2 regions of the Polymorphum gilvum SL003B-26A1 genome follow, and region 1 is predicted to be linked to the other one. Evidence: riboswitches for the same ligand, from Rfam matches in the RefSeq annotation. Region 1 holds a riboswitch; the other holds the start of a gene.
What was found. Region 1 has a riboswitch for S-adenosylmethionine ahead of SL003B_RS17440 (hypothetical protein). Riboswitches for the same ligand answer to the same signal wherever they lie in the genome.

Region 1 (14,266 bases):
GGACCTGAAGAAGCGCGGCTGGAGCTTCGTCGGGCCGACGACGGTCTATGCCTTCATGCAGGCCATGGGGCTGGTCAACGACCATCTGGACGGTTGCTGCGTGCGGCCGGTGGTGGAGGCGGAGCGCCAGGCCTTCCGCCGTCCGTGATCCGCGGTGGCGGTGGATGCGTAAAGATGCTGTCGCACCATCGTCAAAGGATGGTCGGCTCTTGCTCGGTTGACGCCGGCTGCCCCACAAAGGCCGGGGTCGTCCGTAACTTCACGGCCGCCCTAGACCCCGGGGCGGTCTTTTTTTGCCTCAGGTCGGCCAACCGAGCCTGCTGATGCCTGGCGGCCGGTGCTACCGGCCGTCCACCTTCGCCGCGAGGGGATCGAAAAGGGGATTCGTCCGGCGGAAGATGTAGTCGGGCGTCTCGACGCTCGCGGTCTCCGCGCCGTGGGCGATCAGCAGGGAGGCGCAATCCGGCACCGCGTCCTTCGGGCACAACAGGCACAGGGCGGCGCCCGCCGCTGGTGTCCCATAGGGCAGCTCAGCGCCGAGGCGGGCCGCTTCCGCGAAGGCTTTTGCCGGATCGGCGACCACGGCGCGCACGAGCCGCATGCCGCGGGCGGTTTCCTCCGCGGCGACCCGGTCCAGGATCGTGCGTGCCGCGGCAAGGGCCGTGACGCTCCAGTCGGCGCTGAGCGAGGCAACCAGGTGCGCCTGGCTTTTCAGGATCACGCCGTCGCGGAGCACCTTGAGATTGTTGGCTTCCAGCGTGGAGCCGGTGGTTGTGATGTCGACGATGAGTTCGGCCGAACCGGCTGCCGGAGCGCCTTCCGTGGCTCCGGCGCTCTCGACGATGCGATAGTCGGCAATGCCGTGGCGGGCAAAGAACGCCCGCGTCAGATGGACGTATTTCGTCGCCACCCGCAGGCGCCGGCCGTGCCGGTTGCGGAAATCGGAGGCGACGTCGCCGAGGTCGGCCATGGTCTCGACGTCGATCCAGGCCTTGGGCAGCGCGACGACCACATCCGCCGGGCCGAAGCCGAGAGGCGTGACGATGTGCACGGAGCGGTCCGGATCGGCGATCGTCTCGTGGACAAGGTCCAGACCGGTGATGCCGAAATGGACGCTGCCTTCAGCCAGTTCCCGCGCGATCTCCGACGCCGACAGGAAGGCAATCTCGACGTCGTCGAGGCCCTTGATCGTGCCGCGGTAGTCGCGAGAGCCGCCCGGCTGCTGGATCTTCAGGCCGGCACGTCCGAAGAAATCGTGGGTGTTCTCCTGCAGTCGTCCCTTGGACGGAATGGCGATGGTCAGCCTGGTCATACGTGTGTCCCCGAAAGGGCGCCTATGCGGTCGAGCCACATGGAGAAACCGACGGCCGGCACTTCGGTCTCCGCTCCCAGCAGCTTGACGAGCCGGTCGTAGCGGCCCCCGCCGACGATCTGTCCCGGGACCGGACTGCGCGCAGCGTGGATCTCGAACACGAAGCCGGTGTAGTAGTCCAGCCTGCGGCCGAAGCTCGCCTCGAACGTCATCCGGGCGGTTGCGATTCCCTGCGCTTCGATCGCCTCGAGCCGCCTGCGGAAGGCATCGATCGGACCCGTCAGGTCGATGCCGCTGGCGCGGACAAACCCGTCGAGATCCGCGAGGGCCGCATCCGGAGCGCCGCTGATCGACAGATAGCGCCGGAGAATGTCGGCCGCATCGCGATGGGCGCCGGACCCGCTCGCCAGCGCCGCCTGCTCGAGGAACCGCTCGGCGATCTCGCTCGCCGTGCGGCCGCCGACCGCCGAGATGCCGGCGATCGACAACAGGTCTTCGACCACCGCCTGCGCCGCGTCGGGATCGGCGCCTTCGAGTGCGGCAAGGAAGCCGAGGCGAACGCCGCGGCCGTCGTCCTCGCTGCCGCCTTCGCCGGCCATGCGGGCGACTGCCGCAGCCAGCTTGTCGGTCTCGCCGAACAGGTCCCGCAGGCGTCGCTGCCATGCGAGCGGCAGGTCTAAGCCGGACAGAATGGCGGTGAACAGCGTCTCGTCGCCGATCCGGATCGTCACGTCGCCGATGCCGAAATCGTCGAGCGCTGCGACGGCCAGGGCGAGGATGCCGGCATCCGCGGCTTCGTGGTCGCTTCTCCCGATGCTTTCCGCCCCGATCTGCGGGATCTCGCCGAGGGCGCCGGGGCGCTGGCGGAACACGGGTCCGGCATAGCAATAGGCGGCCTGCCTGCCGGCCGGGCCGGTTTCCAGGTGTTGCCGGCACACGGGAATGGTGAAGTCCGGCCGCAGGCACAGGTCCGGTCCGTCCGAGCCGTTCGTCAGGAACAGGCGGCGGCGTATGTCCTCGCCGGTCAGATCGAGGAAGATGTCGGCCGGCTGGAGAATCGGGGGGGCGACCCGCGTATAGCCGGCGTCCTCGAACCGCCTCAAGGCCGCTTCGGCGAGCACGAACGGCGGCGTCGCAATGTCTGCCATCGCTGCTATCCCTCGATCTGGCGCCGGCGGTCTTCCGCCTGGCTCTCGAGCAGCCTGCCCACCGCGTCGACCAGATCGGCTTCAGCGACAGTCACCTGCGCCGGACGGCTCTCGCGCCAGGTGACGTTGTCGGCGATCTCGCCGGCCAACCGCTTGCCCTCGATCAGGTCCTTGATCTGGACTTCGCCGGCGGCCCTCTCGTCCGATCCCTGGATGATTGCCAGCGGGCAGCCGCGCTTGTCGGCGTATTTCAGCTGGTTGCCGAACTTCTTCCAGTTGCCCTGATACATTTCCGCGCGAATGCCGGCCGCGCGCAGCGTCTGCGTCATCTGCTGGTAACGCGCCAGCGCCTCGCCGTCGCCGTCCATGACGGTGACGAGCACCGGCTCCAGCACCTCCTCCTGACCGAGCTTGCCGAGGTTCTTCAGCGCAGTCATCAGCCGCGACACGCCGATGGAGAAGCCGGTCGCCGGCACGTCGCGCCCCGTGAAGCGCTTGACCAGCCCGTCATAGCGACCGCCGCCGCCGACCGATCCGAACTGGACGACCTCGCCCTTCTCGTTGGTGACGTCGAACAGCAGTTCGGCCTCGTAGACGGGCCCCGTGTAATACTCGAGACCGCGCACGACCGATGGATCGATCGAGATCCGGTCGGACATGTAGCCGGACGCCTTGACCAGGTCGGAAATCAGCTTCAGCTCGGCGAAGCCTTCCTGGAAGTGCTGGTTGATGGCGAATTTCGACAGCGCGGCGGTCTTGAAGGTGAAGTCGTTGCTGTAGTCGATCAGGTCGTCGATGGCCGAGGCGTCGAGGATCTCCAGGATCGCCTCGATGGCCGTTTCCGAAAGTCCGGCGCCCTTGGTGAAGTCGCCGCTTTCGTCCTTGCGTCCTTCGCCGAGCAGCAGGCGCACGCCTTCGGAGCCGAACTTGTCGTGCTTGTCCATCGCGCGCAGGACGGTCAGCCGCCGTTCGCCGTTGTCGTCCCCGGCAAGGCCGATCGCCTCCAGGACGCCGTCGAGAACCTTGCGGTTGTTGACGCGGATGAGGTAGTCGCCGCGCTGGATGCCGAGGGCTTCCATCGTGTCGGCCATCATCATGCACATCTCGGCGTCGGCCTGGACGCCGGGCGCGCCGACCGTGTCGGCGTCGAACTGCATGAACTGGCGAAAGCGTCCCGGCCCCGGCTTCTCGTTGCGGAACACCCAGCCGGCGCGATAGCTGCGGAACGGCAACTGGATGTCGTTGATGTGCTCCGCGACGTGGCGGGCCAGCGGCGCGGTCAGGTCGTAGCGCAGGCTCATCCACTGTTCGTCGTCGTCCTGCACGGAAAACACGCCGGCGTTCGGCCGGTCGGTGTCGGGCAGGAACTTGCCGAGGCAGTCGGTGTATTCGAACATCGGCGTCTCGACCGGATCGAAGCCGTAGAGTTCATAGACGGCCCTGATCCTGGCGACCATTTCCTCCGTGGCCCGGATGTCGGACGCGCTGCGGTCGACGAAACCACGCGGCAGGCGGGCCTTGAGTTTCTGCGTCTTCGGGTTGGCCATGCGGATCACGGGTCTTGCGGTGGAAAGCCGGGCGGTCGAGCCTGCCGCGCTCCGGCAGGCGCCCGTTTCCTAGACGAAAGCCGTGGGCGGGGCAAGGCGGCAGCCGCGCCTTGATTGAGCCGCGACTTGGTTTAGGCTACGTGCCGAGGGAGATGCTCGAACGCGATCGCCGCACGAGGATCGATGATGCACGTGGACCTGACCGCCACGGGCTGGCGTACTGCCGCTGCCCGCGCCCTGCTTTATGCCTTCCTGTCCGCCGCTCCGTTCGCCGTCGGCTCCGCGCCCGCCTCGGCCGGCGGGCCGGACCCGACCGGCCCGGTCGCTATCGACGATACAGCCGAATACATGATTGCCAGCAAGGTGCTAGGGTCGCCGGTCCGCGTCGCGGTCTGGACGCCGAAAGGCGAGCCCCCGGTGGGCGGCTTTCCGGTCGTCTACAGCTTTGATGCGGACTTCAGCTTCACGCTCTTCGCTGGTCTCGCCGAGAACCTCGCGATGACGGGCCGCTCAGTCGGCAAGGCGCCGCCCGTGATCGTCGCCGTCGGCTATCCGGACCGCCGGCTCGACACCGACCGTCGCCTCCTGGACATGACCCCGCCGAGCGACCATCCCGCCGGCCGCTTCGACATGCCCGAGCGCCCGCACGGCAAGCCCTGGTCGCCGCTTGGTGGCGGCGATGTCTATCTGGACATGCTGGTGCAGGAGGTCAAACCGTTCGTTTCGGCCCGCTTTCCGGTCGATCCGGAGCGTGAGACCCTTTACGGCCATTCGCTCGGGGGGCTGATGACCCTGCATGCCCTGTTCACGCGGCCGGACAGTTTCGATGCCTATGTGGCGAGCAGCGCGTCGCTGTGGGTCAACAACGGCCAGATGCTGCGCGAGGCGACCGCCTTCTTCGACCGGGCGGGGGAGGCGTTGGCCGTCCCGATTCCCTTGCGCTTGACCGTGGGATCGCAGGAGGAGGACCTCACCCGGTGGGAGCGGCAGCAGCCCGGCGACTTGGTACGGCGCAGGGCCTGGGTTGCCGGCAACCGCATGGTCGGCCGCGCCCGCGACCTCGCCGAACTGATTGCCGAGCGCGGCGCCGGTCAGATCGATCTGACCTTCGAAGTCCTTGACGGAGAAGGGCATTTGTCCGCCCATCCGGTCTCCGTCTACCGCGCTCTCGTGTTCGCGATGGAGCGGTGACCGGCACCGGTCAGCGGCCGGCTCCGGCCTCGCCGAACAGGAAGTTCGGCGCCTTGTCGAAGGGAGTCGCGAGCATGGCCATCCAGAGGCTGGTGGCGATTTTCTCGGCCTGGCGGATGACGATCGCGGCCGCCTCCGGGTCGTCGAACACCTCGAGGGCGGTCGCGCGGAACAAGTCCAGCCAGATGCGGAAGTCGTCGGTGACGACTTCCTTCATCCGGAAGTGCGCCGGAACCGGCTTTCCCTTGTATTCTCCAGTCTTGAGAAGGACGGAGGCCCAAAAACCCTTCATCTTGTCAAGATGAGGCCCCCAATCGCCAGCAATTCTGGCCTCGAATACGGGGCCGAGGCGATCGTTAGTCCGGATGTGCTGGTAGAATGTCTCGACAAGATCCGAGATCTGCTTTCGGTCGATGGACGGATGGGCGGGTTCCCGCTGCACGGCGGGGCGCACCTCGATGGTCTGCATGGGCTTTCCGGCACTCGAATGACACGTACTGATAGCTTAATCATAGCCTAAAAGGCTCCGGAGAGTGTCCGGAAACCTGCCGGAGTCCTGTCGCGCGGCAACAGGTCTCACCCTGCACGCCGGGAAGGGGCGCACCCGGGCCCCGGCGACCGGTCAGACCGGCTTGCAAATGCGGGCATTTTGTCTATGGTCCCGGCCACTGCGATGCGGCCCGCGCACGGCCGCCGGCGGCGGGAACGCCGGGTGCCAGGAATGGACGTTTCATGATCTCGACCGACGCACAGGAGCGCGAGGAGGCGGTTGCCGCGCTGCAGGTGCCGGACCTGACCGTGGTGCTGCCGACCTACAACGAGCGCGGCAACGTCGCGCCGATGGTCGAGGCGCTGCGCACGGCCCTCGACGGCATCGCCTGGGAAGTCATCTTCGTCGACGACAACTCCCCGGACGGCACGGCGGCGGCGGCGCGCGACATCGCCCGCAAGGATCCGCGCGTGCGGGTGATCCGCAGGGTCGGCCGACGCGGCCTGTCGGGTGCCTGCGTCGAGGGCATGCTGGCGAGTTCCGCCCCCTTCGTCGCGGTGATGGACGCCGACCTGCAGCACGACGAGACCCTGCTGCCGAGAATGCTGGCGATCCTGAAGACGGGCGAGACCGACCTCGTCGTCGCCAGCCGCAAGGCCGAGGGCGGCGCGATGGGCGAGGGCCTGTCGACGCTGCGCACCTGGGGCTCCAACCTGGCCAACGGCCTGGCGCAGAAGCTGCTCAAGGTCTCGCTCAGCGACCCGATGAGCGGCTTCTTCATGTTGCGCCGGGCGGTCGCCGACGAGTTGGCGCCGAAACTGTCCTCCCAGGGCTTCAAGATCCTGCTCGACATCGTTGCCACTGGCGGCGGCAAGCTGCGCATCCGCGAGCTCCCCTTCGTCTTCCGCGAACGCAGGCACGGCGACAGCAAGCTCGATACGCTCGTCACGCTCGATTATCTGGGGTTGCTCGTGTCCAAGTATTTCGGCGACCTGGTGTCGGTGCGCTTCCTCATGTTCAGCCTGGTCGGCGCCAGCGGCGTGCTGGTGCATCTGCTTGCCCTGCGCGCCGCCCTGGTCGCGCTCGACCTCGAGTTCAACGTCGCGCAGACGCTGGCGACCTTCGTCGCCATGACGTCCAACTTCCTGCTCAACAACCGGCTGACCTATCGCGACCGCCGGCTAACCGGCTTCGGCATGCTGCGCGGCCTGCTGACCTTCTATGCCGTATGCAGCGTCGGCGTGCTCGCCAACGTCGGCGTCGCCAGCCTGATCTACGACCAGCAGCCGGTCTGGTGGCTGGCCGGGACGGCGGGTGCTGCGATGGGCGCGGTCTGGAACTATGCGGCCAGTTCCGTGCTGACCTGGCGCAAGGCCTGAGGCGACGCGGTGAAGACCCCCTCCGGCAGCGAGACGCTTCCCTCCTGGCTGCGGCCTTCGGCACTGGCCCTCTTCGTCGGCGTGCTGATCGTTTTCCGGCTGTGGACCGCCTCCAACGCCCATCTGGTCGAGGACGAGGCCTATTACCGGATCTGGGGCCTGTATCCGGCCTTCGGCTACTACGACCATCCGCCGATGATCGCCTGGTGGATCTGGGCGGGGCAGCAGATCGCCGGCGACACGGCGCTCGGTGTGCGGCTTGTCGGCGTCCTGTCGGCGGCTGTCGGCTCGCTGGTGTTGTGGCGTACAGCCGCGATCCTGTTTGGCCGGCACGTCGCCGGCCTGGCCGTGCTGTTCTTCAACGCCTCGATCCTGATCGGCGTCGGCGGCATCATCGCCACGCCGGACACGCCCTCGGTGTTCTTCTGGGGCCTGACCCTGTGGGCGCTGGCGGAACTTCATGTCTCTGGCCGGGCGGACTGGTGGCTGGCGGTCGGGGTATTCGCCGGCCTCGGCCTGGTGTCCAAGTATTCCGTGCTGTTCCTGGGTGCCGGCATCGTGCTCTGGCTCCTGTGGGTGCCCGAGGCCCGGCGCTGGTTTGCCAGCTGGCAGCTTTGGGCCGGCGGCGGCCTCGCGCTGCTGTGCTTCGCGCCGGTACTGGTCTGGAATCACGGACACGAATGGGCCTCCTTCTACAAGCAGTTCGGCCGCGCCGGGCGCGGCGACTGGACGACGAAATACGTCTTCGAGTTCCTCGGCGCGCTCGTCGGCCTGCTCAATCCGCTCGTCGCCGTGCTCGCCGGGTTCGGCGTCGCGCGCCTGAGCCGGCGCACGCTGGCGCGGGACGGGGCGGCGAGCCTCATCGTCCTGACGCTGGTGCCGTTCCTGGCCTACATGCTGTTCCATTCCCTGCACGCGCGGGTCCAGGCCAACTGGCCGGCGCCGCTGTTTCCCGCCCTGGCGCTGACGGCGGCGGTATTTGCCGCCGCGCCGGGCCGCCGCGAGCGCCTCTGGCAGCTTTGGTCGGCTGCGGCCGTCGGGCTCGGCGTGCTGGTTGCCGTCGTCGTCCAGGTCCATGCGGTCGATCCTCTGACCGGCCGCTTCGCCCGCAAGGATCCGACCTTCCAGCTGCGCGGCTGGCCGCAGGTGACGGCCGGGATCCGCGCGCTCGCCGACAGCCGCGGTGCCGCCTATCTCGCCACCACCGGCTACGGGCTCACCAGCCAGTTGTCCTTCGCCTTTGCGCAGGAGCTTCCCGTCGTCCAGCTCAACGAGCGCATCCGCTACGTCATGATGCCGCCGGTCGCAGCCGGCCTGTTCGACCGGCCCGGGCTCTATGTTGCCGAGGCGCGCCGGGACAATTCGGCCCGGCTTGCCGAGGTGTTCGACCACGTCGAGCGGGTTGCCACCCTTGCGCGCACCGTCAACGGCGTGTTCCTGGAAGACCTGGTCGTCTACGAGATCGCGCGGCCCAACCGCGATCCCCTGCGCTCCGTCTTCGAGGATCCCGGAAACGGAGGACTGGACTGACGGACCGACGGCGGCGCGGGGCGAGCCCTGCAGCCGGCACTCTGGGACCGAGTAGGCCCCGGGTCTCGCGATGCTCGCCCGAGGTGACCATCGGGACGGTGTGGCGGCGCGGTGCCCTGCGCTCTTTCCGTCGTTCTTTTTGGACAGACCGCAGCGATTGTGTTCCCGGCCGGTTTTGCCGTAGGGAAGAGGGGGGGCTTGAGCCCCGGACGGGGATTTGGGGCGCGATGAAGAGGATCACCCTGGCGGCGGTGGACTACGGTCTGGCCTTCGGCGTCGACCGGGCGGTGCGGTCGCTGCTCGCCGCCCGTCGGCTGAGCGCCGTTGGCTGTCTTGTCTGTACCGACCTGTGGAGCCGCGAATACCTGCCGCTGCGCGAACTCGCCGAGCAGGAGGCCGGCCATGCGCTGATCGGCCTGACCGTGGCCCTGAGCGGTCGGACGGGCGAACCGTGCAGCCTGCGCTGGCGCGACACCTTCGGCGCCAGCTTCCGCACACCGGGCTGGATCTCGCGCCGGGCGACGCTGCGGCTGTTGCCCGACGAGATCGTCCGCAGCGAGATCGTGGCGCAGATCCGGCTGTTCGCCGACTACTTCGGGCGTGCGCCCGATTTCGTCACCCTGCGCGACGGCCTGATGCGCCATCGGGTGATCGCCGGCCTGCTCATGAAGGCCGTGGCCGATTGCGGTCTGAAGAAGCCGCCGCTCCTCATCTTTCCCCTCGCCGAAGGCTGGCGAGCTCGCCGCTTCGCCCGGTTCGCGGCCAAGCACGGCCTGAAGACCCTGCCTTGTGGTCCGTTGTTGCCGGCGCTCGAAGACCGCGCCGCCCTGCAGCAGGCGTTGCGCGGCCATTTCGACGGCCTCGCCGACATGACCTTCGTCGCATGCATGCCGGCGGTGCCGGACGACCGGCTGCGCCGGATCGAGTCCCGACACCAGGTGGCGGTGCGCGCATGCCAGTTCGACGTCCTGATGAGCGACGAATTCTTTCGCACGCTCGACGAGAAGGACGTCTTTCTCTACTGAAGCGGCCCGCCCTGCCGCGGCCAACGAAAAAACGGCTCCTGCGGGGGGGAGCCGTTTTTCGGGAGGTCGGGAAACGGGTTGGGGGCGACCCGCTTCCATGGTTGTAGATATGGGCGTAGATTGCGAAATTGCACGTGATGTGGGTCACACTTCTGCGCTTGGCGCCCGGTCGCCGTGCGACGGGAGCGGCCAAGCGGCAGCGGGGGCAGGGCATTGGCGGATCTGAAGGGCTTTCTCGACAACAGCTTTTCCCTGGAGGGGCTGTCTCACGACCTGGCCGAAGGGCTGTCGAAACTGGCAAGACCGATGAGTGTCACCCCCGGCGCGATCCTGTTCGAGGCCGGTGATCCGGGCAACGGCTGCTACGCCATCCTCGACGGCTCGATGAAGGTGTCGATGCTGTCGGTCGACGGCGACGAGCAGCTGCTGGCGGTTCTCGGGCCGGGCAACGTGGTCGGCGAACTGGCGTTGCTCGACGGCCGGCCGCGCTCGGCGACGGTGACGGCGCTCAAGGCGTCGCGGCTGGCCTTCATCGACAAGAGCGCCTTCGAGCGGTTCGCCGACGAGAACCCGGGCCTCTACCGCCACATGCTGTCGATCGTCGGCAAGCGGCTGCGGCAGTCGAACGACATTCTCGCCGCGCGCTCCTTCCTGCCGCTGCCCGGCCGGGTGGCCCAGACGCTGCTGCAGCTGTCGGAGACCTTCGGCAAGACGCTCGACGGCGACCGGATCCTGATCCACTACAAGCTCAGCCAGTCCGACATCGCCAACATGGCGGGCGCCGCGCGCGAGAACGTCAGCCGCGTGCTCAACGACTGGAAGCGCTCGGGCACGATCAGCCGGATCTCCGGCTACTACTGCCTCGAGCAGCCGCGTGTGCTCGAACAGGCCGCCACCCTTTGATCATTCGCCCTTGACCGGCCACCTTGCCTGGCCGGCCTTGAGTGCCCGCCCTTGAGTGCCCGCCCTTGAGCGCCGCCCTTAACCGCCCGACGAACCGACGGAGCCAGCCCAGTGACGCATGCCACGCCCGAAGACACCAACCAGCCGAGCGGCGAGCTGACGCTGCGCACCATGGCGATGCCGGCCGACACCAACGCGGCCGGCGACATCTTCGGCGGCTGGGTGTTGTCGCAGATGGACCTTGCCGGCGGCATCGCGGCCAGCCAGCGGGCCAACGGTCGCGTCGTCACCATCGCCATCGACCGGATGAAGTTCATCCGTCCGGTCCATGTCGGCGACGTTCTGTGCGTCTATGCCCGCGTCGGCCGGATCGGGCGCACCTCCATGGAGATCAACCTGGAGGCCTGGGCGCTGCGCCACCGCTTCGGTCACCGCGAGAAGGTGACCGAGGCTATGTTCACTTTCGTCGCCGTCGACGAGGACGGCCGGCCGCGCCCGGTCCCGGCGACCTGCCCGACCCCGGCCTGACCGGCCGTCAGCGGCTGCGCAGCCGCTTGCGCGATCCGTTCCTCTCGAGCAGGTCGGCGAACAGGCGTTCGTCGATCGCGCGCGGGCAGCCGCTCGCCCACAGCGCCACGAGCGCGTCGAGACGGGCCCTGCGCTCGTCGGGCGAAAGCGGGGGCAGATGCGTCGGCAGGCCGCCGAAAAAGGGCATGGCGCTGAGCCGGGCCAGCACAAGCCGCTCGCGGTTCTGAGGGATCGAGGCGGCATCGTCGGCCGCAGCCGGTCCGATAAGGCCGATATCGGCGAGGGTGGCGTCGGCGAGGGCGCAGGCGTCGGCGATGGTCGGGTGGGCAGACATGAAAAATCCTCCGTCGGTTGCCCGAGGAGGACTGGCGCAGGACAGCTTCCGGACCGCTTGGTTGTCCTTGCGCGGCGCGCGCGGACCACATCCCTTGGCGGAGACCACCTTGCCCGGCCGGGCAGGTTGGCGAGGGCGCCAGCCCTTCTCTTGATGATGGTCGGCTTATGCCATGCGCTGAGCGCGCCGTCAATCGCGCCGCCGGCCTTGCCTGCCGCTGCCCGCGACGGCCGGCCGACCCGGCCTCAGTAGTGCGGCGGCTTGTCGATCCGGTGACCGGCCAAGCCGGTCTCGATCAGGTCCTCGACCCGATCCGTCATGTCGGCCAGCCTGCGCGTCAGCCGGTCGATCTGGCGTGCCTGCTCGACCACCACGGCGTTGATCTCGTCGATGGTGTAGACGGCATGGGCCAGGTCGATCTCCAGCTTTTCGACGCGGGCGTCCAGGTCGTTGCTCATCGGGGCCTCGGCGTTGTCGGGTCAAGGGGGGCGTCTCCTTCACTTGGCGGCGAACGGCGGCGGCGTCAAGGGCCGCGGCGCAGGCGGTTGCGGAACCGGTTGCCGGATGATGGCGGCCGCCTTACTCTGGCCCTCGACCGGTGCGCGGCCTCCGCGCGCGCCGTGCAGGAAGGGCGGCCATGACGGCGCAGGGCGAGGCCAGCGACCAGATAAGCGACCAGATAAGCAACCAGGCGAGCGACGGGGCGAGCGACGGGGCGAGCGGCGCGGGCAGCCTTGCCGCCCTGCTCGCGCGCCAGCGCTCGGCGTTTCTCGCCGACGGCCCGCCGCCGCTCGAGCGCCGCCGGGCCGCCCTGCGCGCGCTCAAGGCGGCGCTCGTCGCGCGGCGACGGCAATTCGAGGCGGCCGCGCGCGCCGACTTCGGCCACCGGCCGGCGCAGATAACGGCGATCATGGACCTCGCGCCGGTGGTGCAGGCGATCAAGTACCAGCATCGCCACCTGCGCCGCTGGATGCGGCCGGAGCGCCGCCGCGTGGCGCTGACCTTCCAGCCCGGCCGCGCGCACGTCATCCGCCAGCCGCTCGGCGTCGTCGGCATCCTGTCGCCCTGGAACTATCCGGTGTCGCTGGCGCTGGTGCCGCTGGCGACCGCGCTTGCCGCCGGCAACCGCGCTATGGTCAAGCCGTCCGAACTCACGCCGGCGACGACCGAGCTGCTGGCCGCCATGCTGGGCGAGATCTTCCCGCAGGAGCAGGTCGCCGTCGTCACCGGCGGAGCCGACGTCGGCGCCGCCTTCTCCGCCCTGCCGTTCGACCATCTGGTCTTCACCGGCAGCACCGCCGTCGGCCGCAAGGTGATGCGCGCGGCCGCCGACACGCTCGTGCCGCTGACGCTGGAACTGGGCGGCAAGTCGCCGGTCATCGTCGAGCCCGGCCATCCGGTCGAGCGGGCGGCGGCGGACATCGCCTTCGGCAAGACCGCCAACGCCGGGCAGACCTGCATCGCGCCCGACTACGTGCTGGTACACGCGGCGGATCTCGACCGCTTCGTCGCCGCCTATGTCGCGGCGGTCCGGCACTATCATCCGGGCGGGACGGCGGATCCCGCCTACACCTCGATGATCACGGCGCGCCATGCCGAGCGGCAGCGGGCGCTGCTCGACGACGCCCGGGAAAAGGGCGCGCGCGTGATCGAGATCGAGGCCGAGCCGCCTCCGCAGCAGCCGCTGCCGAATGCCGTGGCGCCGGCCGTGCTGCTTGACGTGACGGACGAGATGACGGTCATGCAGGAGGAGATCTTCGGCCCGCTCCTGCCGGTCCTTGCCTACCGGAGCCTCGACGAGGCGATCGCCTTCGTGAACGCGCGGCCGCGCCCGCTAGCGCTGTATTTCTTCGGGGTCGGCCGCGCCAACCGGGACAAGGTCCTCGCCGGCACCACCAGCGGCAACGTCACCGTCAACGATGTGCTGCTGCACTACGCCCAGGACGACCTGCCGTTCGGCGGCGTCGGCCAAAGCGGCATGGGGGCCTATCACGGCGTCGAGGGCTTCCGCGCGCTGAGCCACGCCAAGGGCGTGTTCGAACAGGCGCGCTGGAACACCGGCGGCCTGATCCGCCCGCCGTTCGGCCGGATCGCCAGCTGGATCGCCGCCTACCTGATGCGCTGACGCCTCGGTCCTGATCCCGGGCAAGCAAAAAGGGCGGCCCGCAAGCCGCCCTTTCCGTATTCTAAAGCGTTTGGCCTTCCTGGAAGTCCATGCCGCCCCCGAACCCGCCCTGGCGGGTTCAGCATTCTCGCTGATGGGCGGCTTTATGGACTTCTTAGAAGTCCATGCCGCCCCCGAACCCGTCCTGGCGGGTTCAGCATTCTCGCTGATGGGCGGCTTTATGGACTTCTTAGAAGTCCATGCCGCCCATGCCGCCCATGCCGCCGGCCGGCATCGCCGGTGCTTCCTTCTTCGGCAGCTCGGCAACCATGGCGCCAGTGGTGATCAGCAGGCCGGCCACCGAGGCGGCGTCCTGCAGGGCCGTGCGCACGACCTTGGTCGGGTCGATGATGCCGGCCTGGATCATGTTGACGTAGGTCTCGGACTGGGCGTCGAAGCCGAACGACGGATCGTTGTTCTCCTGGATCTTGCCGACCACGATCGAGCCTTCCACGCCGGCGTTCTCGACGATCTGGCGGATCGGGGACTCAAGGGCGCGCAGGACGATCTTGATGCCGGCCTGGATGTCGGCGTTGTCGGAGGTCAGCTTCTCGACCGCCGACTTGGCGCGCAGCAACGCGGTGCCGCCACCCGGGACGATGCCTTCTTCCACGGCCGCGCGGGTCGCGTTCAGGGCGTCGTCGACGCGGTCCTTCTTTTCCTTCACCTCGATTTCGGTCGCGCCGCCGACGCGGATGACGGCCACGCCGCCCGC
Region 2 (14,266 bases), 230 kb from region 1:
AGACTGGACCGGGCCTGCAGGTCCCGCAGGCCCGGGGTGTTCGGCGAGGACACGTTGACGGTGAAATAGGATGCGAGGTCGGCGAAGCGGCGGATGCCGGCGACATAGTCGGCGACCCGGTCCGCGCTGTCCTTGTTGGCGCCGACATTGACGCCGACGATGCCGCCGCGCGCCGCCCGCGCCTCGAGGCGGCGGCGCAGCGCGTCGTGGCCTTCGTTGTTGAAGCCGAAACGGTTGATCACTGCGCGGTCGGCGGCGAGGCGGAACAGGCGCGGACGCGGGTTCCCGGGTTGTGGTCGCGGAGTAACCGTGCCGACTTCGGCGAAGCCGAAGCCCATGCCAAGAACCGCGTCGGGAACCTCGCCGTTCTTGTCGAACCCGGCCGCCATGCCCAGCGGATTGGGAAACGCCAGATCGAACAGCCGCATCGTCAGCCGTGGATCGGCCCGCCGGCCGCCGCGTGGATAGAGGCCAGCCCTGAGGGCGGCGAGCGTCACGCCGTGGGCGGTCTCCGCGTCAAGGCAGTGAAGAGGGCGCAGAAGGAGGGGGCCGGCAAGGGGGCCGATCATCGGTCGAGGTCCGCAAAGAGGTGGCTGCCATCCGGTGCGATCGGGAGGTCGCGCACCCACAGCGCATCGGACGGTACGAGCGGAGCGTAGAGGTGGGGAAACAGGTCTCCGCCCCGCGACGGCTCCCATTTCAGCTCTGCGCCGAACCGCTCGGCATCGAAAGCGACGAGCAGCAGGCCGGTCTGGCCGGCAAAATGCCTAGTGGCGGTTTCGCGCACTTGCGCAGCCGTGGAGAAATGGATGAAACCGTCCTTCTGGTCGACCGGGGCGCCGTGGAAAACGCCCTCTTGTTCGGCCTGTTGCCAAAGTTGGCGGGGGACGATCTTGAAGATCCTGGGCATGCCTGAAGGCCCCTTCTGTCCCGCTTCGCCGCGTCTTGCGCGCCGCCGGGAAGGCCGCGGGAATGATTGCGGCGCGGACCCTAGCCGGTCGTCACCGGATCGACAACCGGGCGGACAAAATATCTGGACTCGCATTAACAGCGGTTCAGGAATATATACCAAGGATAGAAACGATCGAAGGGATATATTCCTTGATTGTCAACCGAAACGGAGGTTGATCCGATGCTTTCCCACGAGCGCGTTTGGGCGGCGATAGACGCCTTGGCAACCCGTAAGGGTTTGTCGCCTTCGGGTCTGGCGCGGCGGGCCGGCCTCGACCCGACGACGTTCAATCCGTCGAAGCGCATTGCGGGCGATGGCCGACCCCGCTGGCCGTCGACGGAATCGCTCGCCAAGGTGCTGGAGGCCACCGGAGCGCCGCTCGCCGAATTCGTGGCCCTTGCCGCGCCTCTGGAAACGGACAGCGCGCCGCCGGCGACGTCGCCCATGACCGTTCCCTTTGCCGGGCTCGACCGCGTCGCATGCGAGGGATACTTCGATCCGACGGGCAACCCGATCGGCCGCAACTGGGACGAGATCCCGTTTCCCGACCTGCGCGGCGAAATCCTCTATGCGCTGGAGGTCAGCGGCAACGCCCTGTTGCCAGTCTATCGCGACGGCGACATCCTCGTCGTGGCACCCGACGTGCCGGTGCGCCGGGGAGACCGGGTGATCGTCAAGGTCAAAAGCGGCGAAGTGATCATCCGCCTGCTGCACAGGAGAACCGCCAGGACCGTCGAGTTGCATTCGCTTGCGCCCTCAGGCACGGTTCACCAATGCGAACTGGACTCGATCGAATGGATCGCACGGATCGTCTGGGCAAGCCAGTGAACCGGCTGGCCGCAGGACGCGCATCATGACGGCAGGCCGGGCCATCGTTGCGGCGCTGGCAGCCGCCCTTCTGGGCGCGCTCCTCTATGCAACGCCTTTCGGAAAAAGTCTCGAGACGCCTGTCGAGGTGACCGCATCCGGCGATGATCCGGTCCCAAACAACGTGACTGATGCCCTGTCGCAGGCCGCGGTCCAACCGGAGATCGGCATCGCCGAGGCTCCGCCCGACGATCCCGCGCCCCTGCCTCAGCAGATCCGCAACGTCTCGCCCGAGGGGGCATCGCCTCCGCCCGTGACGGGGACGCTGAAACGGATCGCACCCGACGAAAGACTGCTCTCGCCGTCGCAGTTTGCGAAGATGCCGGACACGACCGTCACCCTGAAGCGCCCGGTCGTCCGGGACGCTGGCGTCCTCGTGGCGGGGTCCCTGGTCGTGCATCTGGCCCATATCGTTGCCCCGGCCGTCGAAACACAGTGTACCTCGACGCAGGGAGATCCATGGCCCTGCGGAGCGCGTGCGCGCACGGAACTGCAACGCGTCATCCGCTTACTGGCCGTGGAGTGCGAAAAGACGGCAGATCTCGGTGACGGCGAGATTGTCGCAGTCTGCCGCCGCAACAGGATCGACCTCGGCGCCTGGTTGCTTCGTAACGGCTGGGCGACCCCGGCGCCGGATGCTCCCGCCGGCTACCGCGACCTGGAGACGGGAGCCAGACAGGCCAGGGCAGGAATGTGGCGGTCGGAAGAGGCGGCCGACCTGGCGCCTGCCGTCGAATTCGCCATACCCAACCTGGACCTGGATGGCCTGCTGGCATCCGACGTCGCCGCCGACCCGTTCAGGGTCGGGGACGACTTCGATGGCGCGACGGGCGTCCCCGATCCGGCGAGCGGTCTCCCCGGATCGGACCTTTAGGTCGCCGCCCGAAAACTTCGCCCGACCTTGAACGTCTCTGTATGCGTCAGGCGGCCAGGGCGCCGGACAGGGCCTGGGCAATCAGGGCGCGGGTTTCGGCAAGTCCGTACAGTGCGACGAAGGAGCCGAAGCGGGGCCCCTGCTCAAGTCCGAGCAGCACCTGGTACAACGCCTGGAACCAGGCCACCGAAACACCGGGACCGCCGTCCGGGCTCTTCTTGTTGTGGTCCTGATAGCGCTCGATGCCCCTTGCGACATCCAGGGCCGCGTCCTGGATTGCGGCGCCATCGGCATCGGCAGGCAGGGCAGCCAGTGCGGCATCCAGCGCTTCCAGGGCCCGACGCTCGACCTCGTCCGGCGTCCGGTATTTCTTCGCCGGTTTGACGAAGTCGTCGAAATAGCGGATCGCGTAGCCGACCAGGTCGTCGAGCCTGGGATGCGTTTCGGCCGTCACCCCGGGTGCGTAGCGCGAGATAAAGGCCCAGAGCACGTCCTTGTTCTCCGCATTGGAGGCCGACACGAGGTTGAGCAGCATGGAGAACGGCACCGGCATGTCGATCACCGGGACGTTGCCGGAATGGATATGCCAGGCCGGATTGGCGAGTTGCTGTTCGACCGGCATCGACGGGAACTTCGATGCGAAGGTGTAGTACTCGTCGACCGTCCTCGGGATGACGTCGAAATAGAGCTTCTTCGCGGTGCGTGGCTTCTGGAACATGTAGAGAGAAAGGCTCTCCGTAGGGGCATAGGTCAGCCACTCGTCGATGGTCAGGCCATTGCCCTTGGATTTCGAGATCTTTTCGCCGTTCTCGTCCAGGAACAGTTCGTAGACGTAGTGCTCCGGCGGCGTGCCGCCGAGCGCTGTGCAGATGTTGTCGTAGATCGGCATGTTCGGGCCATGGTCTTTGCCGAACATCTCGAAGTCGACGTCAAGAGCCGCCCACCGTGCACCGAAATCGGGCTTCCACTGCAGCTTGACCTGTCCGCCGAATATGCTCTGGGTGATTTCTTCGCCATCCTCGTCGACAAAGGTGATGCTGCCGGCCTTTGCGTCGACGGCCTTCATCGGCACATAGAGAACGCGACCGGTCTTGGCGGAGATCGGCAGGAACGGCGAATAGGTCGCGCGGCGCTCCTCGCCAAGTGTCGGCAGCATGATGTCCATGATGGCGTCGAAGCGCTCGGCAACGCGCTGGAGGATCGCGTCGAACCTGCCGGACTTGTAGTATTCGGTCGCGCTGGCGAACTCGTAATCGAAGCCGAACGTATCCAGGAAGCGGCGCAGCATGGCGTTGTTGTGATCGGCGAAGCTCGAGTAGTCGCCGCCGAACGGGTTCGGCACCGAGGTCAACGGCTTGTGCAGGTGCGGCTCCAGAAACGCCCTGTCAGGCACGTTGTCCGGGATCTTGCGCATGCCGTCCATGTCGTCGGAGAAGCACAAGAGCCGGGTCGGGATGCTGTCTTCGGTCAGCAGGCGGAATGCCGTACGCACCATGGTGGTGCGTGCGACTTCGCCGAAGGTGCCGATGTGCGGCAGGCCGGACGGACCGTAACCGGTCTCGAACAGCACCGGACGAGACGGGTCCCGTTTCTCGATCCGCTTCACCAGTTTCCGGGCTTCCTCGAACGGCCAGGCCTTGGAGATCCTGGCCGCCGCGACGAACTCGGGCGACAGGTCAAGCGGCGGGAGAGGGCGTGCGGTCATGGTCTCGCGTTCCGATGCATTTTCCGGGGGGAGAAGCCAGCGGGTTTCGGGGTCGCGCTGGCCGACAAGCGCGGGGACACTAGAAAAGCCGATGCCCCGCGTCAATCACGAGGGGGTGATGCAATCGCTTGAATACGCTGCCGCGACCCTATACCTGTGGCCGATGCGCCTTGGCGCGGCTTGGATAAGGTTTTTGGAAACGATGCGCGAGACCGTCAGCATTCAGGAAGCCCTCGTCTATGTCATGGTCACCATGTCCGCTGCTGACAGCAGCATGACCGACGCAGAGCTAGCCTCCATAGGCGAAATCGTGAAGATTCTTCCGATCTTCCGCGGATTTGACACGGAACGTATTGTCAAAGTTGCGCAGGATTGCGGCGAGCGCCTGCAGAACCAGGACGGTCTGGACGAGATCCTCGATCTGGTTGCCGACAGCCTTCCCGCCAAGCTTTACGACACCGCTTATGCCCTGGCGGTCGACGTCGCAGCGGCAGATCTCAGCGTCGAACAGGAGGAACTGCGCCTCCTCCAGATGCTGAGGGATCGACTGTCTCTCGACAAGCTGACGGTTGCGGCGATCGAGCGTGCGGCCCAGGCACGGCACAAGGTGGCCTGAAACCGTCAGTTGAGATTGCGGGAAGCCTGCGGCGTGTCGAGGGAAAAGGCGGGGATCTCGACTTCGAGCGTCTCCCCGTCGGCTTTCTGCATGAGATAGCTGCCGACCATGATTCCGGACGGCGTGGAGAGGGGACAGCCGGAGGTGTAGTGGAACATCTCGCCGGGCCGGATCACCGGCTCCTCGCCGACCACGCCCGCGCCGCGCACTTCCTGCACCCGGCCTTGCCCGTCCGTGATCCTCCAGTACCGCGACCGCAACTGAACGGGCTCAAGACTGAGATTGCGGATCTCGACGGTATAGGCCCAGAAATAGCGCCCCACCTCCGGCTCGGATTGCTCGGGCAGGAAATGGGGTTCGACGGTTACCTCGATCCGATGCGTGACGGCTCGGTACATGCGGGTGGTACCTCTTGTTCGACTGTCTTGCGCGTTGATGATCGGCGCTCAGGTCTGACGTTCATATAGGTCATGTCGTTGGACGCGGACAGCATCTGGCGTTGTCCGGTGACGCGCCCGTGATTGCTGCCCGGCTTGCCGAGGCGCGTGGATTTGGCCATGACGGGCGAAGCACCGACCGGAGCCCTGCAGATGTTTGATGCCCGCCTGCGTCCCTTGATCGACCCGCCATTGAACGCGCTCGGGCGTCGCCTGGCGGAACGGGGGGTTTCAGCGAATGCCGTCACGATCGCGGGCGGGGGCCTTGGTGCGGCTGCGGCCGTGGCGATCGCGCTTGGCGCTCCGGTCCTGGCCGCGATCCTGATCGTGACGAACCGACTCGCGGACGGCCTCGACGGCGCCGTCGCCCGATCGACACGCAAGACAGATCTCGGCGGCTATCTCGATATCGTGCTCGATTTCTTCTTCTACGGCTCCGTCCCCTTCGCCTTTGCGATCCTCGATCCGGATACCAACGCGCTGGCAGCCGCGGCGCTGCTCTTCAGTTTCTATGCCAATGGCGCGGCCTTCCTCGCCTTTGCCATCATGGCCGAAAAGAACGGATTGGCGACCACCCGCCAGGGATCGAAATCCCTTTACTATCTGGGCGGGCTCGCCGAAGGAGCGGAGACCATCGGCGTGTTTCTGGCCATGTGCCTGTGGCCGGCCGGCTTCGCGGTCCTGGCCTGGTCGTTTGCAGCCGTCTGCTTCCTGTCGGCGGCCGCCCGCTTCGTCATGTCGGTGCAGATGCTGAAGCGTTGACCGTCGGTCGTCAGAGTGCCGCCGCCGCAGACAGGGCACCTGCGAGATCTTCCAGAAGATCTTCGGGGTCTTCCAGCCCGACGGAGAGCCGGAGCAGGCCATCGGTGATGCCGAGTTCGGCTCGGGCGGTTTCTTCGACGCTGCGATGGGTCGTCGTAGCCGGATGCGTGATCAGGCTCTTTGCGTCGCCCAGGTTGTTCGAGAGCTTGATGATCTCCAAAGCGTTGGTGAAGGCGAAGGCAGCCGGCTTGCCGCCCTTGAGCTCGAAGGCGAGCATGGTCGAGCCGCCCCGCATCTGCCGCGCAATGAGCGCCGCCTGCGGGTGATCGGGGCGGCCCGGATAGATCAGGCGCGAGATCTCCGGCTGCCCCGCGAGGAAGTCGGCGAGACGGGCGGCGCTCGACGACTGGCGCTCGACGCGGATGGTCAGGGTTTCCAGGCCCTTCAGCAACACCCAGGCGTTGAACGGGCTCATTGCCGGGCCGGTATGCTTGACGAAGGGCATCACCTGGTCGTCGATCCACTCCCTGGTCGACAGCACCACGCCGCCGAGGCAGCGGCCCTGGCCGTCGATGTGCTTGGTCGCGGAATAGACGACGACGTCTGCGCCGAGCGTCAACGGCGACTGGAACATCGGTGTCGCGAAGACGTTGTCGACGATGACGCGCGCGCCGACGGCGTGGGCGATCTCGGCGACCGCGGCGATATCGATGACCTCGAGGGTCGGATTGGTCGGGCTTTCGAGGAAGACCGCACGGGTGTTCGGTCGGACCGCGGTGCGCCACTGCTCCAGGTCGGTGCCGTCGACGAGCGTGCTGTCGACCCCGAACCGGGGCAGCAGCGTTTCGACGATGTAGCGGCAGGAACCGAACAGCGCCTTGGCGGCGACGACGTGGTCGCCGGCCTTGACGCTGGCCATGATCGCGAGGTTGACCGCGGCCATGCCGCTGGCGGTGCCGATCGCCGCCTCGGCGCCTTCGAGGGCGCACATGCGGTTCTCGAACATGGCGACGGTCGGGTTGGCGTAGCGCGAATAGACGAAGCCCGGATCCTCGCCGTTGAAGCGGGCTTCGGCGGCCTCTGCCGTCTGATAGACGAAGCCCTGGGTCAGGAAGATCGCTTCCGACGTCTCGCCGTATTGGGAGCGAACGGTTCCGCCATGAACCAGTTCGGTCGCCGGGCGCAGCGGCCTGCGGGAAGTCGTCTTGTCGTCGGATGCGGCCATGATCGCGTGCTCCAGAATGCAAAAGCCCCGGCCGAACGGGCCGGGGCTTTTTGCCTCCCGACCTTTTTAGCGACTTGTTTAACGTGGCTGCAAGCCGGCCGGCCCAAATCACCACGGAGACGAGCCCTGATAAGCCATTCGCCGGCTGGCGTCAATCGGCTCCAAAAGCCGGTTGGAACTGGCCGGCGCTTGGGCTAATCAGCACGATGCAGGATTTGGCCGCAAACACGCTGCCGGGGGACGACGCACATGACCGAGACGACCGAGATGCGGCCGGAGGGCATCCTGCCCGCGCACATGATCGAGGACATGTTCCGCAACGGCGCGATCCGCAGCGAGACGCCCCTGGTGGACGGTCAGATTCAGCCGGCGAGCCTGGATCTTCGCCTGGGAACAAAGGCTTACCGGGTTCGCGCGAGCTTTCTGCCTGGCCCTGGCGTCACGGTCGCCGACCGGTTGGACGCGCTCAGGCTGCATACGGTCGACCTGGCCCACGGCGCGGTGCTGGAGACCGGCTGCGTCTATATCGTCCCGCTCCAGGAAGTCCTTGATCTTCCTGCCATAATTTCGGCGACGGCGAACCCGAAGAGCTCTACCGGCCGGCTCGATGTGTTCACCCGGGTGATCACCGACGATGCGAGGGCCTTCGACACGGTCGGCGCCGGCTACAGCGGACCGCTCTACGCGGAGATCTCTCCGCTGACGTTTCCGATCCTCGTGCGCACCGGCTCGCGCCTGTCGCAGATCCGGTTCCGGATCGGCAACCCCTTGATTTCGGACGAGGATCTTCAGGAGATCCATGCCGCGCAGCGTCTGGTCGACGGCGGCGACGAGCGCATCGGGGGAGGTGTGCAGCTGTCGATCGACCTCAAGGGCAGCGGCGAGGGGAGCCTGGTCGGCTACCGTGCCAAGCACCACACCGCAGTGATCGACGTCGACCTGCGCGCCGTCCACCATCCGTTGGATTTCTGGGAACCGATCCACCGCCGCGACGAGGCCTCGCTGATCCTCGATCCGAACGAATTCTATATACTTGTCAGTCGCGAAGCGGTGCACGTGCCGCCCGATTTCGCCGCCGAGATGGTTCCCTTCGATCCGCTGGTCGGGGAGTTTCGCGTCCACTACGCCGGCTTCTTCGACCCCGGTTTCGGCCACGGCCAGGCCGGCGGGACGGGGTCGCGGGCGGTTCTGGAGGTCCGCTCGCACGATGTGCCCTTCCTTGTCGAGCACGGGCAGACCGTCGGCCGGCTGGTCTACGAGCACATGGCCGAGCGGCCGCGCCGCCTCTACGGCGAGGGCATCGGCTCCAACTACCAAGGCCAGGCGCTGAAACTTTCTAAGCATTTCAAGGTGTTATAGGCCGTCCGGCGGTGGGGGTTCGGCGCTGGAAGCCGGTAGTCCTGAGGACGTGCCGGAAACCTGCCGGAGGACCGCTGGAGACCTGCCGGTCTCCTGTCGCAGGCCGGCAGGGGCTAGTTCCGCCGCATGCTGAGCAGGCGCGTGAGCGCCCAGACGGGAACCACGATCACCGCGCCGAGGACGAAATAGCGCCCGATGCGCTCGATCGCCTCGAAGCCCATCTCCCACAGCCGCTGGAAGAAGCGCAGGACCAGATCGATGAGTTCCAGCGGGTCGAGGTCGATGGCCGACAGGATCACGCCGACGACGAAGGAGAGGAAGACGAGGCGCACGATCACCCGTGCGGGGGTGTCGCCGAGAAAGCGTCTCAATGCGTCGCCGGCCATGCGGGAATCCTTTCGAAGCGGAAGAGCAGCTGCGCGCAAGATAGGGACTGTCGGCGCCGGCCGCATCCCCCTTCCTTCGTCGCTCGGGCAGAGGGGGAACGCGAACCGTCAGCCGTCCTGGCGCGTCGGACCGCCGATGCCGAACAGGCGGATCGACTTCGGCGGAACGCCGTACCAGGTCTTGACGGCGCGGGAGAAGGCGCTGAGTTCGGAAAAACCGAGCAGGAAGGCGATCTCCTTCATCGGCAGCCTGGTGTCGCGCAGGTAGCGCGCCGCCATGGAACGGCGGATGGATTCGGTCAGCTTGCGGAAAGAGGTGCCCTCCGTCTCCAGCAGGCGCTGGAGGCTGCGCGGCGACATCCCCAGCGTCGAGGCGACCGTCTCCAGGCTGACGGTCCCCGCCTTCAGGCTTTCGTTGATCGTCTCCGCCACCTTGGCGAGCGGTTCTGCCTCGCCGGTCCGGCTGCCCAGTTCGTGGATCGCCGCCTGTTCGATGATGGAATAGAGGTTTGGCTCGTTCTGGCGCGGACGCAGTGACAGGTGGCGGGCCGGGATGAGGATTCTGTCGACCGGCTGCTGGAAGGCGATCCGCTCGCCCATGCGCTTCTGGAACTGCGACCACTTCTTCGGCCGCGCCGCACTGAACTCGATCCGCAGGCCGATGTCCTGATCGCCGGCGGCATGAAGGATCCGGCTCGCCGCCCAGGCGACGCGGGCGAAGGTGTTCTGGGTCCGCGGACCGAACCGGTCCGCCACGTCCCATTCGAGGATCCCAAAGTCGCCGTCCTCGCGAAACAGCATGCGGTAGCAGTTGGTCCGCAGCGGCAGGAACCTTTCCCAGTTAGCGAGCGCAACGCGCAGACTGGGTGCGCACAGGGCGAGATAGTCGAAGGTCGATACCAGGCCGACCGGCATGTCGGCGCCGATGTCGAGCATGTCCGCATCGTCGCCGGTAACCGCCGCGACATATTCGAACACCGACAGGAAGGTCGCGAAGGCGATGGTCGAGCCTTCCTCCCGCGCGATCGTCGGTGCGAAGCCGAACCGAGCGGCAACCGCCTCCCAGTCCATGCCGTGCCGTTTCGCGAAGACCTCGACGAGTTGCAGGGTGTCGGCCCGGCACCACTCGTTCGGGTTCGCCTCGGGAGTGATCGTGTCCATCCGTCCGTCGCCGCCTCATCCGATCGAACGTTCCTGTCTGACGCTAGGTAAAATGGCGTTTGAGGTCAATTTGCCGTCAGAGATTGTCAAACATCACAGGGGGAGGAAATCCGGAGGCAGGTTCGCCGGTGCAGGAACGGCGAAAGCATTCAAATCCGGACCGCTCCAGCGTCACGGACGGGCGCGGCAGCGCGTTTCCGGGGTTTCGATCGCGACGCTAAGGTCGTGGCGGCATTCGTTTTCCCGGGCGCGCCCGGCGCGTTCGGGTTGCCGCTCTCCTGCCCGCCATTCGACCGGACCGTCCGCGCTCGGGTCGGACGGTCCGCGTGTCGCTGTCCTTCAATCGGAATTTCGGATCGCGAAAATGTGAACGGGTCTGGACCGGCGAACCGGCGGGGCGAGCCGGATCGCGCGTCGCGATATCCCGAGACAGGCATTCGCTCAGTTCAGGATATCGGCGAGAAACGCGATGAACCTCGGATCGGTCGCATAGGCGACGTTGACGCGCATGGCGGCAGTCTGCCTGCTCTTGCGGTTGGGATGGAAGACCGAGCCGGGCGAGATGAAGATGCTGCGTTCGGCGGCGGCGCGGCATAGTTCCAGTTCGATGACGCGGTCGGGAAACTCGGTCCAGAGATAGAAGCCGGGGATCGAGCTGTCCATGACGGAGAGCCCCAGCCCCTCCATCTGAACCCGGGCGGCCTTGTAGGCGTCCTCGACCCGGCCCTTGAGGCGCCGCAGGTGCCTCAGGTAGTGCCCGGCCTGGATCAGGTTGAAGACGAACCGCTCGACATGGTCCGACGAGTTCACCAGCGTGACCATCTTGATATCCGCCAGGCGGCGGACGATGGCCGGGTTGCCGGCGATGTAGCCGCAACGCAGGCTGGCCGACAGCGTCTTGGAGAAGGTGCCGAGATAGAGCACCCGGTTCAACTGGTCGAGGGCGGCCAGACGCGGCAACGTCGCCGGGAGGATGTCGGCCAGGGCGTCGTTCTCCACCAGCAGGAACCCCCAGCGCTCGGCGAGCTGCATCAGGCCGAAGGCGCGTGCGGGCGACAGCGAACTGCCGGTCGGATTGTGGCCGTGGGACTGGGTGACGAACATCTTCGGCTTGTGAACGGCGAGCTTCGACGCCAGGTCGTCGAGGTCGGGCCCGTCGCGCTCGCGCCGAATACCGACGATCTCCGCCTTGGCGAAGGTCAGCTTGGCGAACAGCGGATAATATCCGGGCTCGTCGACGAAGACCGTGTCGCCGGGCTCGATCAGGTGTCGGATGATCAGGTCCAGGCCGTGATTGACGCCGTGGATCAGCAGCAGGCCTTCGGGCTGGGCCGAAATCGACCGCTCCAGCAACTGAACCCTGAGCCTGTCGCGCAAGGGACCGTAGCCCCACGAACTGCCGTAGCCGAAATCGATGGCGTCCGGATAGGGCGCCTTGGCATGGGCGAAATGTCGCCGCAGTTCAGAGCCTTCCATCCACAGGGGCGGTGGTCGACCGTCCCCGGGGCGGACCTCATAATGCTTTTCCAGCTGTTCACGCAGCAGGGAGACGCCGTCGATCGCCGCGGCGACATGCGGAGCAGGCGCCATCGGCGCGGCGATCCGGACCTGCGCCATGTAGTAACCCGATCCGGGACGCGCCTCGAGCAGCCCCCTGGCGACGAGCCGATCGTAGGCTTCGGCCATGGTGTTCTTCGAAACGCCGTACTCGCGGGCGGCCTGACGGATCGAGGGCAGGCGCTCGAACGGCTTGTACGCCCCGGCTTCGAACATCAAGGCGACGTTCTCGACGATCTGGTCGACGCGAGACAGGCGCGGCTTGCCGCCATCCATCGGGATTGTCCCTCGAATTTTTCTGGGACAGTGTCTGTGTTATTGGTGCAAACCGTCCCTTGATTGTCCCAGCCGTTTTTATGACAGTTTCGACTATCGAACAATAAGACTCTGATTTCTCCTGGGAGGATGTCATGACGGAAATAAGCAGGCGTGGTCTTCTGGCCGGTTCGGTGTTCGGCGGGGTCGCTCTGGCGGCGCCAACGGTTGCCAGGGCGCAGGAGGCCGTGGAATGGCGTATGCAGGCCCTTTGGGACGCAGGCACGACGCCCTTCGAGTTCGAGAAGAAATTCGTGGAACGGGTCGGCGAATTGACCGAAGGCCGGTTCAAGATCACGCTCTACTCCGCCGGACAGATCGTGCCGGCGAACCAGGCCTTCGACGCGGTGCGGTCGGGCGCCTTCGAGATGATGAAGACCTTCGACGGCTACGAGGCCGGCAAGATCCCAGCCTTCGCCTTCACCTCGACGATCCCGTTCGGCTTCCCGCAGTCAGACCAGTATGAAGCCTGGTTCTACGAGCTGGGCGGCCTGGACCTCGCCCGCGAAGCTTATGCCAAGGGCGGCCTGTTCTACATCGCGCCGACCGTCTACGGCGAGGAGCCGATGCACTCCACGGTGAAGATCGAGAGCATCGCCGACATGGCGGGCAAGAAGGGCCGTTTCGTCGGCCTGGCATCGGCGGTGATGGCCGATCTCGGCGTCGCGGTGTCGCCGCTGGCGACTGCCGAAGTCTACACGGCGCTGGAAAAGGGCCTGATCGACTTCGCCGACCGCGGCGACCTGACGGCGAACTACGAGGCAGGTCTCGGCGAGGTCGCCAAGTTCATCATCCTACCGGGCGTCCACCAGCCGACGACCGCGACCAGCTACGTCGCCAACCAGGCGGCCTATCAGAAGCTTCCCGACGGCTTCAAGGCGGCGCTGGCCGTCGCCGCACGGGAGATTTCCGGGTCGCTGCGCCAGCACATCCTGGTCCAGGACATGGAAGTCTTGACGAAATACAAGGACCAGGGCGTGGAGGTCGTCCGGCTCGACGCGGCCGACATCGCGGCCGCCCGGGCGAAGGCCGTGGAGTCCTGGGAAAAGGCCACCAAGGGCGACGAGCTGGCGACCCGGGTGCTGAAGGGGCAGGTCGATTTCATGACCTCCCTCGGCCTGCTGTAAGATCAGCTTCCTTCCGACCGGCAGGCGGCGTCCGCAAGGTGTCGCCTGCCGGTCGCGCGACGATCCAACAGTGCACGGCAGCCCCATGAAATCGATCTGCGGCCCGATCTGCGCCCTCATCACCCGTGTCAATCGCGGGCTGTTCCTCTTCGCGGCGGCGACGATCTTCGCGGTCGTGCCGATGCTGCTCTACGAGGTCGTCGCCCGCTATGCCTTCAATGCTCCGACCGTCTGGGCGATGGAGGCGAGCACGCTGGTGTTCGGGCCGCATTTCATGCTCGCCGGTCCCTACCTGCTTCACCTGAAGGGACACGTCGCGGTCGACATCTTCAGCGAGAAGCTGAAGGGCGTGCCGCGGCTGGTCTCCGAGATCTTCACGCAGGCGGTGATCGCCGTCTTCGCGGCGGTGTTGGCCGTCGTCAGCTGGCCGCTGGCGATGAATTCCTACGGCATGGCCGAAACCACCTTTTCCGCCTGGAACCCGCCGATCTGGTGGCTGAAGTTCGTCGTGCCCTTCGCCTTCGCCATGCTGTGTGCCCAGGCGCTGGTCGAGGCCGTCCTGGCCGTCCTGGCGCCGCGGAAGGATGCCGGGGTGACCGCATGAGTTCCCAGTTCGTCCTCGTCGTCATGTTCGCGAGCCTCGTCGGCTTGCTGCTGACGGGCGTGCCGCTGGCCTTCACGCTCGGCGCCCTGGCGCTGGTGTTCACGGTGACCCTGTGGGGACCGGCGGCGCTGTCGGTCACGGTGCTCAATCTCTATTCCACCATGCTGTCGGAATCGCTGTTGGCGATCCCGCTCTACGTCATGATGGCCAGCACGCTGCAGCGGTCCGGGGTCATCGAGAGCCTGTACAACGCGATGGAGCTCTGGTCGCGGCGCCTGCCGGGCGGCCTGGCGGTCGGGACGATTGCGATCTGCACCAT

Region 2: linked by a shared signal. The riboswitch ahead of SL003B_RS16425 (O-succinylhomoserine sulfhydrylase) and the one ahead of SL003B_RS17440 (hypothetical protein) in region 1 are both predicted to bind S-adenosylmethionine.

What each region holds. Positions count from the first base shown of each region.
Region 1 is NC_015259.1:3,734,248-3,748,513, reverse strand. Features, by position in the region: gene SL003B_RS17495 (DNA-3-methyladenine glycosylase I) at 1-148, shown strand, start outside; gene hisG (ATP phosphoribosyltransferase) at 341-1,312, opposite strand; gene SL003B_RS17485 (ATP phosphoribosyltransferase regulatory subunit) at 1,309-2,460, opposite strand; gene hisS (histidine--tRNA ligase) at 2,466-4,007, opposite strand; gene SL003B_RS22440 (alpha/beta hydrolase) at 4,191-5,198, shown strand; gene SL003B_RS17470 (group III truncated hemoglobin) at 5,209-5,667, opposite strand; gene SL003B_RS17465 (glycosyltransferase) at 5,931-7,067, shown strand; gene SL003B_RS17460 (glycosyltransferase family 39 protein) at 7,077-8,597, shown strand; gene SL003B_RS17455 (ChbG/HpnK family deacetylase) at 8,825-9,622, shown strand; gene SL003B_RS17450 (Crp/Fnr family transcriptional regulator) at 9,836-10,525, shown strand; gene yciA (acyl-CoA thioester hydrolase YciA) at 10,637-11,053, shown strand; gene SL003B_RS17440 (hypothetical protein) at 11,061-11,387, opposite strand; SAM-I-IV-variant riboswitch at 11,435-11,549, opposite strand; gene SL003B_RS17435 (SlyX family protein) at 11,633-11,845, opposite strand; gene SL003B_RS17430 (coniferyl aldehyde dehydrogenase) at 12,025-13,512, shown strand; gene groL (chaperonin GroEL) at 13,742-14,266, opposite strand, start outside.
Region 2 is NC_015259.1:3,505,840-3,520,105, reverse strand. Features, by position in the region: gene SL003B_RS16465 (quinone-dependent dihydroorotate dehydrogenase) at 1-569, opposite strand, end outside; gene SL003B_RS16460 (DUF952 domain-containing protein) at 566-910, opposite strand; gene SL003B_RS16455 (S24 family peptidase) at 1,172-1,780, shown strand; gene SL003B_RS16450 (thermonuclease family protein) at 1,806-2,693, shown strand; gene SL003B_RS16445 (lysine--tRNA ligase) at 2,740-4,398, opposite strand; gene SL003B_RS16440 (tellurite resistance TerB family protein) at 4,517-5,014, shown strand; gene apaG (Co2+/Mg2+ efflux protein ApaG) at 5,020-5,412, opposite strand; gene SL003B_RS16430 (CDP-alcohol phosphatidyltransferase family protein) at 5,605-6,213, shown strand; gene SL003B_RS16425 (O-succinylhomoserine sulfhydrylase) at 6,224-7,438, opposite strand; SAM riboswitch at 7,484-7,563, opposite strand; gene SL003B_RS16420 (2'-deoxycytidine 5'-triphosphate deaminase) at 7,688-8,797, shown strand; gene SL003B_RS16415 (DUF6460 domain-containing protein) at 8,911-9,183, opposite strand; gene SL003B_RS16410 (helix-turn-helix transcriptional regulator) at 9,292-10,344, opposite strand; gene SL003B_RS16405 (aminotransferase-like domain-containing protein) at 10,786-12,177, opposite strand; gene dctP (TRAP transporter substrate-binding protein DctP) at 12,312-13,343, shown strand; gene SL003B_RS16395 (TRAP transporter small permease subunit) at 13,429-13,947, shown strand; gene SL003B_RS16390 (TRAP transporter large permease) at 13,944-14,266, shown strand, end outside.